DNA from 3 places in the Nocardia sp. NPDC050406 genome. Region 1 is predicted to be linked to each of the others. Evidence: riboswitches for the same ligand, from Rfam matches in the RefSeq annotation. Region 1 holds a riboswitch; each other region holds the start of a gene.
The links. Region 1 has a riboswitch for S-adenosylmethionine ahead of ACIBH2_RS27640 (aminotransferase class V-fold PLP-dependent enzyme). Riboswitches for the same ligand answer to the same signal wherever they lie in the genome.
Positions count from the first base shown of each region.

Region 2: it holds a riboswitch for S-adenosylmethionine, as region 1 does, so the genes downstream of both, ACIBH2_RS31400 (rhodanese-like domain-containing protein) here and ACIBH2_RS27640 (aminotransferase class V-fold PLP-dependent enzyme) in region 1, are expected to answer to the same signal.
Region 3: it holds a riboswitch for S-adenosylmethionine, as region 1 does, so the genes downstream of both, ACIBH2_RS24490 (bifunctional o-acetylhomoserine/o-acetylserine sulfhydrylase) here and ACIBH2_RS27640 (aminotransferase class V-fold PLP-dependent enzyme) in region 1, are expected to answer to the same signal.

Region 1 covers NZ_JBITIM010000003.1:917,895-921,885, forward strand. Annotated here, with positions in the region: gene ACIBH2_RS27620 (YbaK/EbsC family protein) at 1-63, shown strand, start outside; gene ACIBH2_RS27625 (flavin reductase family protein) at 200-661, shown strand; gene ACIBH2_RS27630 (LysE family translocator) at 666-1,307, opposite strand; gene ACIBH2_RS27635 (heme oxygenase (biliverdin-producing)) at 1,385-2,038, opposite strand; SAM riboswitch class IV at 2,222-2,335, shown strand; gene ACIBH2_RS27640 (aminotransferase class V-fold PLP-dependent enzyme) at 2,380-3,693, shown strand; gene ACIBH2_RS27645 (hypothetical protein) at 3,744-3,932, opposite strand; gene ACIBH2_RS27650 (DUF2752 domain-containing protein) at 3,983-3,991, opposite strand, start outside.
Region 2 covers NZ_JBITIM010000004.1:587,100-591,090, forward strand. Annotated here, with positions in the region: gene ACIBH2_RS31390 (FAD-dependent oxidoreductase) at 1-603, opposite strand, end outside; gene ACIBH2_RS31395 (hypothetical protein) at 893-1,330, shown strand; SAM riboswitch class IV at 1,384-1,494, shown strand; gene ACIBH2_RS31400 (rhodanese-like domain-containing protein) at 1,511-1,927, shown strand; gene ACIBH2_RS31405 (O-succinylhomoserine sulfhydrylase) at 1,924-3,138, shown strand; gene ACIBH2_RS31410 (type 1 glutamine amidotransferase family protein) at 3,259-3,885, shown strand; gene ACIBH2_RS31415 (MarR family winged helix-turn-helix transcriptional regulator) at 3,882-3,991, shown strand, end outside.
Region 3 covers NZ_JBITIM010000003.1:190,484-194,474, reverse strand. Annotated here, with positions in the region: gene ACIBH2_RS24495 (homoserine O-acetyltransferase) at 1-271, opposite strand, end outside; gene ACIBH2_RS24490 (bifunctional o-acetylhomoserine/o-acetylserine sulfhydrylase) at 280-1,605, opposite strand; SAM riboswitch class IV at 1,699-1,809, opposite strand; gene ACIBH2_RS24485 (TetR/AcrR family transcriptional regulator) at 1,821-2,519, opposite strand; gene ACIBH2_RS24480 (MFS transporter) at 2,656-3,991, shown strand, end outside.

The DNA of each region.
Region 1 (3,991 bases):
TTCCGAACGAATTTCCGCGAGTTGGTCCGCATCACCGCAGGTCTGGCCATTGATGTCGACTGAATTCAAGTCAGATTGAGCACAACCAGGAATAGCCGCGCCGCCTCGGACGTAGGTTCGGGGTGTGAGCGATTTCCCCTCCGAGCTACGGGTCCCCGATGATCTGAGCGGCATCACCGCGCATCAGTTCCGCTCCGCCATGCGGCACTATCCGGCGGGCGTGACCGTGGTGACCCTGGCCTCCGAGAACGGTCCGGTCGGTTTCACAGCCACCTCGTTCGCCTCGCTGTCCGCCGAGCCGCCGCTCATCTCGTTCAATATCGCGCACACCTCCTCCAGCATCGCGGCCCTGCTGCGCGCGGAGTCGGTGGTGGTGCACTTCCTCGGCGAACACCAGCAGCACATCGCCAAACGCTTCAGCCGCGCCGCCGACCAGCGCTTCGCCGACCACTCGCTGTGGACCACCCTCGATACCGGCGAGCCGGTGCTGCACGGCACCCCGATCTGGGTGCGCGCCACCATCCACAAACTCATCGAACTCGGCGATCACACCCTCGTGGTGGGCCTGGTGACCCGCGTGCACGACGATGCCGAGGAGCTGCCCGCCGCCGCGCCGCTGCTCTACTACAACGGCGGCTACCACCGCCCGGAAGCGCTCTGACCGGTCAGGTCGCCGAGGTCGCGGTGCCGATGCCGAGCGCCGCGAGAATTCCGGCGCTGGCCTGTTCCAGACGGTCGCGTACCTTGCGGCTGCGCAACAGATCCGCCGCCCGCGCGGCGGCGAGCGCGAGCAGCACCATTTCGATTGCGGCGATGGCACTTTCGATCGCGCCGAGGGCGAGGGTGTTCGCGAAGGTGACCTCGGTCAGGAACTGCGGCAGCACCGCGAGATAGAACAGGCCGACCTTCGGGTTGAACACGCACGACAGCAATCCGGCGACGAAGGCCGACCGCGCCGACGCCGCCCGCTCCCGCGCGCCCGCGTGTTCGAGACCCTCGTGCTCGGACCGTTCCCGGCGCTCCCGGCGCAGCGCGATGAGCGTGCGAATTCCCAAGTACACCAAGTAGATTCCGCCGACGACCTTCAGTGCGCGATAGGCGGTGGCCGACTGCTCCAGCAGCGCGGCGACGCCCGCCGCCACCACCACGGCCCAGACGATTCCGCCCAGCGCCGACCCGACCGCCGCGGCGATCGCGGGTCGTCGCCCCGCCATCGAAAACCGCAGCACCAGAAACGAATCCGGGCCGGGCGTCACCGACAGCAGGACACACAGCCCGATAAAGCTCAGCAGCAGCGGAAGGCTCACCCGTCAATGGCAGCGCACAATGTCCGCCGAGGCAACCCACTTACCAATGGCGAACTTTCAGCAAGCGGCTGTTGGGTTCAGGCGCGGAACTCCGCGGCCAGCTCGCCGAACATATCGGTGTTCATAGCGAAGGCCAGGCGCGCCTCGTCGAGTACCCGCTCGGTCTCCTCACCGGAGATCGGCAGGGCATCGAGGGCCTCGCGGTACTCGCGCTTGAAGGCCGCCGGGTTGGAGATCTGGTCGAAGACGTAGAACCGCACGCCGTCGCCCTTCTTGGGCAGCTCCCACAGCTTCTCGGCGGTACCGCGAATGACCTGCCCGCCCGAGAGGTCGCCGAGGTAGCGGGTGTAGTGATGAACGACATATCCGGCGGGCCAGGTGCGCGCGCATTCGGCGATGCGGGCGGCGTAGGCGAGTGTGGAGGGCAGCGGACGCAGCTCGTCACGCCAGCCCGCGCCGCCGAGATGGGCGAGGTCGATTTCCAGTGCGGCCAGGCGAGCAAGTTCCGGGCGAACGAAGGGTCCGGCGACCGGATCGGCGGCGAGTTCGGCCGAGTGCCGCTCGAGCGCCTCGTACACGAACCACAACTGGGCGGTGTAGCGGTAGAACGCCTGGATACCGAGGGTGCCGCCGAGCATGTCGCGCATGAACGAGCTGTGCTCGGCCTCGTTGTGCTGCTGCTCGGTGGCGGTGCGAACAAGGGTCGAGAACGGCGTCGCGGTGTCCAGCATGGTCGTGCTCCTCGTTGTCGATCCAGGGGCAGACCGCACTATGGCTACCCTAACTTCACCATCGAGGCTACCGACGCCTACAAACCGCTACTTCCTACTTTGCGGTCCTCCCGATCCAACTTTCGGATGATTCTCGGGAGAGGGTTGACAAGTTCCGGCCGCGTCTGCCAACCTCTCCAACCAGGTCATGAGTACCAGCGTCAAGCCCCGGCTAGCTGGTCGGCAACCCTCCTCCGCGGTGGGGTGCTCCGGGTGACGACCGGGCCGTCGTTCACAAGAACGCGGCAAGCGCGGACTCTTCGATCACCGATCACGAGTCCCTGAACCGACGGGATTTCGTCATGACTGCTTTCGCCGACCAGAGCTGCGCCGCCCTCGCCACCGTCTCCGGATGTGATCTCGCGGTGCCGCTGGTGCAGGGCGGGACCGCCACCTACGCCAACTTCGACTACGCCGCCAGCGCCCCGGCCCTGCGCCAGGTCACCGACCGGGTGGCCGAGCTGCTGCCGTACTACGCCAGCGTGCACCGCGGCGCGGGCTACGCCTCGCGCGTCTCCACCGACTGCTACGAGAATTCGCGAAAGACGGTGGCGCGCTTCCTCAATGCCGCCGACGACCAGTGCGTGGTCTTCACCCGCAACACCACCGATTCGCTGAACCTGCTGGCCTCCTGCGTACCGGGCGACACCGTGGTACTCGACACCGAGCACCACGCCAACTTCCTGCCGTGGACCCGCAACGGCCGCCGCGTGGTGCGCGCCGCCGACACCATCGAGGAGACCATTCAGCGCATCGTCGCCGAGCTGTGCGCCAAACCCGCTGCGCTGCTGGCCATTACGGGCGCGTCGAATGTGACCGGGGAGCTGCTGCCGATCGAGCGACTGGCGTGGATCGCGCACCAGTGCGGCACCCGCATTCTGGTCGATGCCGCGCAGCTGGCGCCGCATCGCCGAATCGACCTGCAGGGCACCGGAATCGACTATCTCGCCTGCTCCGGGCACAAGCTCTACGCACCGTTCGGCGCGGGAGTGCTTGTGGGACGCCGGGATTGGCTGGATGCGGCCGAACCGTACCTCGCCGGTGGCGGCGCGGTCCGCCAGGTCACCGCGACCGAGGCCGACTGGGCTCCCGCGCCGCAGCGCCACGAGGCCGGGTCGCCGAATGTGCTCGGCGCGGCCGCGCTGGCCGCCGCCTGCGACGCCCTGGCCGCCCTCGACGAGACCACCGTCACCGAGCACGAGCTCTACCTCGCCCACCGCCTGCGCTACGGCCTGAAAACCGTTCCGGGAGTGAAGTTCCTGCGCATCTGGCGCGACAGCACCGATGCCGTCGGCATTGTCGCCTTCACCGTCGACGGCTTCGAACCCGGGCAGGTGGCGGCGTATCTCTCCGCCGAACACGGCATCGGGGTGCGTGACGGGCGTTTCTGCGCGCATCCGCTGCTGGCCAAGCTCGGGGTGGACGGCGCGCTGCGCGCCAGTATCGGTCTGGGCACCACGGCCGCCGATGTGGACCGGCTCATCGATGCGGTGTCCAGCCTGGTCGAGCACGGCGCGAAGTGGAATTACGGTCGCACCGAAGGACATTGGAATCCGGTGCCGGAGACCCGCCCGTTCGGCGGGGATGCCGCCGGAGCGGCTCCCTGCGTGCTCTGAGGTCGCGCGTCCGCCCCCGGTGAGTCACCGGGGGCGGACATTTGCGGGTTTCAGAACACGAGATAGCGCTCGGCCAACTCCTCGACCACCGGGTCGTCGTCGGCGACGGTGTTGAGCAGATCGAGATCGGTGGAGACCGACAACTGTCGAATGTCGTCCTGATCCGGATCCTGCGCACCGTCCTCGTTGAGCTGCCGCAGTAACTTCTCCCGTACTCGTTCTTTCAGCGAATCACCCATATCGACAGCATGCCCCGATCCGCCGATCCCATCCCCCGGCACGCCGATGATCACACCGG
Region 2 (3,991 bases), on a different contig from region 1:
GTGCACCTCGACGGCCTTGTTGGCCTTGAGGCCCTCGTAGACGTTCGGCGGGATCTCGGTCGGCAGCAGCTCGTCACCGGTCTTGGCGAGTACGCGGGCGACGTCGAGGGCGACATTGCCGACACCGAGGACGGCGACCTTCTCGGCGTCCAGCGGCCAGGTGCGCGGCACGTCGGGGTGCCCGTCGTACCAGGACACGAAGTCGGCCGCGCCGTAGGAGCCGTCCAGGCCGATGCCCGGAATCTCCAGCGCCCGGTCGGCATTCGCGCCGGTGGAGAAGATGGTGGCGTCGTAGAACCGTTGCAGGTCCTCGAGGGTGATGTCGGTGCCGTAGTCGATATTGCCGAGCAGTCGCACCTGCGGCTTGTCGAGCACCTTGTGCAGGGCGGTGATGATGCCCTTGATGCGCGGGTGGTCGGGCGCCACGCCGTAGCGGATGAGGCCGAAGGGCGCGGGCATGCGCTCGTAGAGATCGATGCTCACCCCGTCGAATCCGGTGGGGGCATCGGATTTCATCAACGCGTCGGCCGCGTAGATACCGGCCGGTCCGGCACCCACGATCGCAATGCGGAGCGGGCGGGTCGCTGCACTCTGTTCGGTCATCTTTTACGCGCACCCTTGTGAGTCGAAAACAAAATCTTGCGGTGAGTCTCAGCTGTCATTCTTAGCCTAGGCTAAGTTGACACGCCATCGGGCCCTCTGTGAACCCCTCGACGCTGCAGCGTTGCCGCGCCGTACTCGTATTCCCCCCGCGCGGGCGGAGAATTCAGACGATTCTATCGGTGAGGCGGAGCGCACCCGTTCGCGGTGTTGTGAACTGGGCGGATGCTCACCGCCTCGACTACCCGGTGTCGAGCCCGATACACCCCCGTCGACCAGGCATGATCTAGCCATGAGCGATGACGACGAGAAGGCTGTCCCGATCGATCAGGGCGAGACGCGGTCCCTGCTGCCGTTCCTGCTGGCGGCGGGCATCATCGCGCTGGTCGTGCTCGGCATCGTGATCGCGGCGGTGGTCTCCCCGGCTGAGAAGAATGTCACAGATTCCGATCGCCTGGCGGTGGCCGCCCGCAACTTCATCGGCGCGCAGACCGCCGCCGATCCGCTGAACACCCGGATCGTGTGCGCCGGATTCGACGATGCCCGCTCGCCCCTCAGGACCGAACACGACGACACGCCACCGACATTGGAGTTCGTCGGCCTCGCGGACCCTCGGGTGGACGGGGACCGCGGCGCGGCGGCCGTGACGGTGCGGATCGACGGTAAGGAAACGACCTCCACCTGGAATTTCACCAAGGCCGACAGCGGCTGGGTGGTCTGCGACAGCTGACCGGGGGATCCAGGTTTGACAGGTCGGCCATGCGTTGGGCAATCTCAGATCCAGGTCATGAGTACCAGCGTCAAGCCCCGGCTGGCTGGTCGGCAACCCTCCTCCGCGGTGGGGTGCTCCGGGTGACGACCTGGCCACGCGCCACGGCGCGGCAAGTGCGGATTCACAGGAGGAAGACAAGTGAGCTACGCGGGTGACATCACGCCGAAGCAGGCGTGGGACCTATTGCGGGACAATCCGAACGCGGTGCTGGTGGATGTGCGCACCGAGGCCGAATGGCGGTTCGTCGGGGTGCCCGACACCAGTCCCATCGGACGGCCCACCGCGCTCATCGAATGGGTGGATGTCACCGGCGCGCGCAATATCCGGTTCGAGGACCAGCTCAAGCAGGCGCTCGCCGACCGGGACGAGGACGCGCCCGTGATCTTCATCTGTCGCTCCGGCCAGCGCTCCATCGGCGCGGCCACGACGGCGACCGCGCTGGGCGTCACCCCGTCGTTCAATGTGGTCGAGGGTTTCGAAGGCGCGCTCGACGCGCAGGGACACCGCGGCGGCTCCGGCTGGCGCGCCGAGGGGCTTCCGTGGAGGCAGTCGTGATCACCGGAGGCTCGTTCGACAAGCCCCTTCCCGAGGGCGTCGGCCCCGCCACCATCGGTGTGCGAGGTGGCTTGCGGCGCAGTGGTTTCGATGAGACCTCCGAGGCGCTGTTCCTGAACTCGGGCTTCGTCTACGCCAGCGCCGAGGCCGCCGAGGCGTCGTTCACCGGCGATATCGAGCACTACGTCTACTCGCGCTACGGCAATCCCACCGTCTCCATGTTCGAGGAGCGGTTGCGCCTGATGGACGGCGGCGAAGCGTGTTTCGCCACCGCGAGCGGTATGTCGGCGGTCTTCACCGCGCTCGGCGCGCTGCTCGGCGCGGGTGACCGCCTGGTCGCCGCCCGCAGCCTGTTCGGCTCGTGTTTCGTTGTGGCCAACGAGATTCTGCCGCGCTGGGGCGTGGAGACGGTCTTCGTCGACGGCGAGGATCTCGACCAGTGGGAGCAGGCGCTGTCGGTGCCCACTCAGGCCGTGTTCTTCGAAACCCCGTCCAACCCCATGCAATCGCTGGTCGACGTGCGCCGCGTCACCGAACTGGCGCACGCCGCTGGCGCGAAGGTGGTGCTGGACAACGTCTTCGCCACCCCGCTGCTGCAACGCGGCTTCGACCTCGGCGCGGATGTGCTCGTCTACTCCGGCACCAAGCACATCGACGGCCAGGGGCGTGTCCTCGGCGGAGCCATTCTGGGCGAGCGCGACTACATCGACGGTCCGGTGAAAAACCTGATGCGCCATACGGGTCCGGCCCTGAGCCCGTTCAACGCCTGGACCCTCCTCAAGGGCCTGGAGACCATGCCCCTGCGCGTGCGCCAGTCCAACGACTCGGCCCAGCGGGTAGCGGAGTTCCTGGCCCAGCACCCCGCGGTCGCCTGGACGAAATACCCCTTCCTCCAGTCACATTCGCAGTACGACCTCGCCAAGAGCCAGATGTCTGGCGGCGGCACGGTAGTCACCTTCGAACTCAAGGCCAACGCCGACGAAGGCAAGAAGCGCGCCTTCGAGGTCCTCAACCGCCTCCGCATCATCGACATCTCCAACAACCTCGGCGACGCCAAAACCCTCATCACCCACCCCGCCACCACCACCCACCGCGCCATGGGCCCGGAAGGCCGTGCCGCCGTGGGCATCACCGACGGCGTCGTCCGCATCTCCGTCGGCCTCGAGGACATCGAAGACCTCCTCGGCGACCTGGACCACGCCCTGAGCTGACGTTCCACACGAGAGCCCCGGCAACCGCCGCCCTAGGCCGGTTGACCGGGGCTTTCGCATATCTCCAGGTCCGAGATATTGACAGCATCCTGTCAAATATGACAGCATACTGTCATGACGATGAAGACAGTTCACCTGGCCGTGTACGACACCTTCGCCGATTGGGAGGCGGGGCATGCCACCGCTCACATCAATCGCGCGATGTGGCAGCGGGAGCCCGGCAGCTGGCAGGTGCGCACGGTGGGGGCGACGGCCGAGGCGGTCACCTCGGCGGGCGGCATGCGCGTGGTGCCGGATGTCGTGCTCGCGGAGCTGTCGCCGCAGGAGAGCGCCATGCTGATTCTCCCCGGCGCGGACACGTGGGAAACCGGTGCGCTGGAAGCCTTCTCGGCCACGGCGCGGGAGTTCCTCGCGGCGGGCGTGCCGGTCGCGGCCATCTGCGGGGCCACCTTCGGTCTGGCGAGCGCGGGACTGCTCGACGATCGGGCGCACACCAGCAATGCGGCGGAATACCTTGCCTACAGCGGATATTCGGGTGCCGAGCACTTCGTGTACGAGCCCGCCGTCACCGACGGCGACCTCATCACCGCCACCGGCACCAAGCCGGTGGAGTTCGCCCGGGCGATCTTCGCCCGCCTCGGCCTGTACGAACCGCACATCCTCGACGCCTGGTACCGGCTCTACGGCGAGAACGACCCGGCCGGATTCTTCGCGCTGGCGGAGTACGAGGAGAATCGCGCGGCGTGAACGACGAACAGGAGCTGTTCAGCACGGCGGCGATCACCTCGTTCAAACTCAACGGCCAATTCCTCGCCATCGCCGAGGAATTGGCCCGGCCCGCCGGAATCACCGC
Region 3 (3,991 bases), 730 kb from region 1:
CGCCGGGCCCGACGATGCCCTCCCACCAGCCGGGCGGCGAATCCTCGGCGCCCGAGCGCACCACATGCGAGTCACCGGTCAGGGCGTGCTCGACCAGAACGATGTTGTCGAGGTTCGCCGACAGTTCGCCCCACCGCTGCACGGCGAGCGTCACATCGGGAATCACCGCCCCGTTCTCGAGCTCGACGTCCCCGATGGCAATGCTGCCGAGCGTCCCGTCGGACGGCGGAAGCAGCGCTTCCACCGTCTCGCGAGAAGTGCTCGATTCGATGTTCACGGTCAACTTGCCGCCGCCGTCAGTCCGGCCGCGAGATCGGCCAGGATGTCGTCGATACCCTCGATACCCACGGCCAACCGCACCAGACCCGGGGTGACGCCGGAGGCCGACTGCTCCTCGGGCGTCAACTGCGAGTGCGTGGTGGAGGCCGGATGGATCACGAGCGAACGCACATCCCCGATGTTAGCGACATGGCTGTGCAGCTCCAGCGCGTCCACGAACTTCTTGCCCGCATCGACCCCGCCCGCCAGTTCGAACGACACGATCGCGCTCACACCCTTCGGCGCCAGCTGTTTGCCACGCTCGAACCACGGCGAGGACGGCAGCCCGGCGTAGGACACCGACTCCACATTCGGCTGCCGGGTCAGGAACTCCGCCACCGCCTGCGCATTGGCCACGTGCCGCTCCATCCGCAGACTCAACGTCTCGATGCCCTGCGCGATGAGGAAGGCATTGAACGGCGAGACCGCCGCACCCAGATCACGCAGCAACTGCACCCGCGCCTTGAGCGCGAAGGCGGGCGCGCCCAGTTCGGCGAACACCACCCCGTGATAACTGGGATCGGGTGTGATGAAGCCGGGGAACCGCGGCGCACCGGACTCGTCGCGCACGGTCCAGTCGAACGTGCCGCCGTCCACGATCACACCGGCCACCGCGGAGCCATGTCCGCCAAGGTATTTCGTGGCCGAGTGCACCACGATGTCGGCGCCGTGGCGCAGCGGCTGAATCAGATACGGCGTGGCTGCGGTGTTGTCCACGATCAACGGCACACCCGCCGCGTGCGCGATTTCGGCGATGCCGGGAATGTCGAGCACCGAGCTGCTCGGGTTCGCGACGGTCTCGCCGTAGAAGGCCTTGGTATTGGGCCGCACCGCCGCCCGCCACTGCGCCAGATCGTCCGGATCCTCGACGAAGCTCACCTCGATACCCAGCTTGGGCAGCGAGTAGTGGAAGAGGTTGTAGGTGCCGCCGTAGAGATGCGGGCTGGCCACGATGTGATCCCCGGCCGAGGCCAGATTGAGGATCGCGTAGGTCTCCGCCGCCTGCCCGGAGGCCAGCAGCAGCGCCGCCACCCCGCCCTCCAGCGCGGCGATGCGCTGCTCCACCACATCCTGGGTGGGGTTCATGATGCGCGTGTAGATATTGCCCGGCTCGGCGAGTCCGAACAGCGCGGCGGCGTGCTCGGTATCACGGAAGGCGTACGAGGTGGTCTGGTAGATCGGCAGCGCGCGGGCCCCGGTGGCCGCGTCGGGAGTCTGTCCGGCATGAACCTGCTTGGTCTCGAAAGACCAGTCGGCCGGGTTTGTGGGCGCGGTCGAGTCACTCATGTCCTGCTCCAAAAAAGGTCGCCGAATGGCGGGAAGTCTGACGTTATTCGAAAGCGAACAGGCTTCGACAACAACACATTTCGGTGACCTCCTACGGTGCGCTTGCGCTCGGCCTTCGAGCGCCTGGTCCTCACCCGGAGCACCCCACCGCAGCTGGAGGGTTGCCGATCAGCGAGCCGGGGCTTGGCGCTGATGCTCTTGACCTGAGACGGATTCTAACGGCCGGACACGGCGGCTTCGGACGTGGGGCCGGACACAGTCGGGACGGCACAGACCCGAACGAACTCGTGATACGCGCCGACCACGGCATCTGCCATCCCCCGAGCGGAGTCCACGCAGTCGGCGTTGACGGCCTCGCATTCGGTTCCGGCCCGCATGATGGCGTGCCAGGTGCCCAGCAGCAGCCGCACCGGCAGGCTGTCCGCGCCGACGCCCATGCGCTCGGCCAGGACATCGGCCATGTGCTGGGTCTTGGTCTCGGCCGCGTCGAGGCTGCGGGCCCGCACCGCCGTGCTGGAGCGAATGAGGTTCTGCATCTGCTGGAACCAGCGGAACGGCACCGGTTCGTCGCTGTCGATGACGCGGTCCACGAGCGCGACGAAGCCGTCCAGCATGGCCTTCATCTGGTTGTCGGTGGGCGGCTGGGCGCGCAGGTAGTCGGCCATGGCCTCGCCCCAGTCCGAGATGGGGGCGAGGACGATGTCCTCCTTGTTCGTGAAGTACCGGTTCACGGTGCGCGGTGAGACGTCGGCCGCATCGGCGATCTGCTCGACGGTGGTGGCCTCGAAACCCTGGGTGTCGCAGAGCTCCAGCGCCACATCGATGATGCGGTCGCGGGTCTGGCGCTTCTTGCGCTCGCGCAGCCCCGGCCTGCGGCGTTCCAGGAGATCGGCATGCGATGACGACTCGGACATGGGCTCATTCTATCGATATTCGGCCAGATTGTGACGGCAACCGCCATCTGTCTGACTGCGACATTTTTCCCTTGACGACATTTGTCGGTGGGTGGCACTATGGTCGAGGTTGTTCGCCAGTGCCCGAGGAGACGACATGCCCACCGCGACAGCGATTCGAAATCCCGACGAAATATCAACGCCCACAAGCGCTTCCAAACGCTGGCTGGCGCTGGGCGTCCTCGCCCTGGCGCAGCTGATGGTGGTGCTCGATGCCACCATCGTCACGATCTCGCTGCCATTCGCGCAGCAGGATCTGCACATCAGCGAGGCCAGCAAACAGTGGATGCTGACCGCCTACACGCTGATCTTCGGCGGACTGCTGCTGCTCGGCGGCCGCCTCGCCGACTATCTCGGCCGCCGCCGCATCTTCCTGATCGGACTGGTCGGCTTCGCGGCGGCCTCGGCGCTGGCCGGGCTCGCCCAGAATGCCGGGCAGCTCTTCGCCGGGCGCGGCCTGCAGGGCGCGTTCGCGGCGCTGCTGGCTCCCGCGGCGCTGTCGCTGGTGTCGATCACCTTCACCGAGGTCACCGAGCGCGCCAAGGCGTTCGGCGTGTTCGCGGGCGTCTCGGCGGGCGGTGCGGCCATCGGCCTGATCGCGGGCGGCGCGCTCACCGAATACGCCGATTGGCGCTGGTGCCTGCTGGTGAACACGCCGATCGCGCTGCTGGCCCTGGTCGGCGCGTACGCCTTCGTCATCAAGGATGTGCCCGCCCCGCGCACCGGCGGCTACGACCTGCCGGGCGCGCTGACCGGAACCGCCGGTCTGATCGCGGTGGTCTACGGCTTCAGCGTGGCGGCCGAGGACGGGTGGGGCGCGTCCAGCACGCTGGCGCTGCTGATCGCCGGTGTGGCGCTGCTGATCGCCTTCGTGGTCATCGAGAACCGGTCGGCGAATCCGCTACTGCCGCTGCGCATTCCGGGTGAGATCAATCGGGGTGGCTCGTATCTGGTGGCGCTGCTGGTGCCCATCGCCATGTTCGCCATGTTCCTGAATCTGAGCTTCTACCTCCAGGTCACGCTGGGTTACTCGGCGCTGAAGGCGGGCGTGGCGTTCCTGCCCTTCCCCATCGGCATCGTCATCTCCGCGGGCGTCGCCAGCGCGCTGCTGCCGAAGATCGGTCCGCGCCCGGTGATGATCGCCGGAGCGGTGCTGGGTGTGGTGGGCCTGCTGTACCTCGCGCAGCTCGAGTTCGGCGACAGCTATGCCGCCAGCGTGCTGCCCGCCATGTCGCTCATCGCGCTCGGTATGGGCGGGTTGTTCGTGGCCATGCAGACCACCGCGCTGCATCAGGTGGACGAGGCGGATTCCGGTGTGGCGAGCGCACTGCTGAACGCGGCCCAGCAGGTCGGCGGATCCATCGGCACCGCGCTGCTGACCACCATTTCGGTGCAGGCCGCCGAGCGGTACGTGGCCGATAATCCGGCGGTGG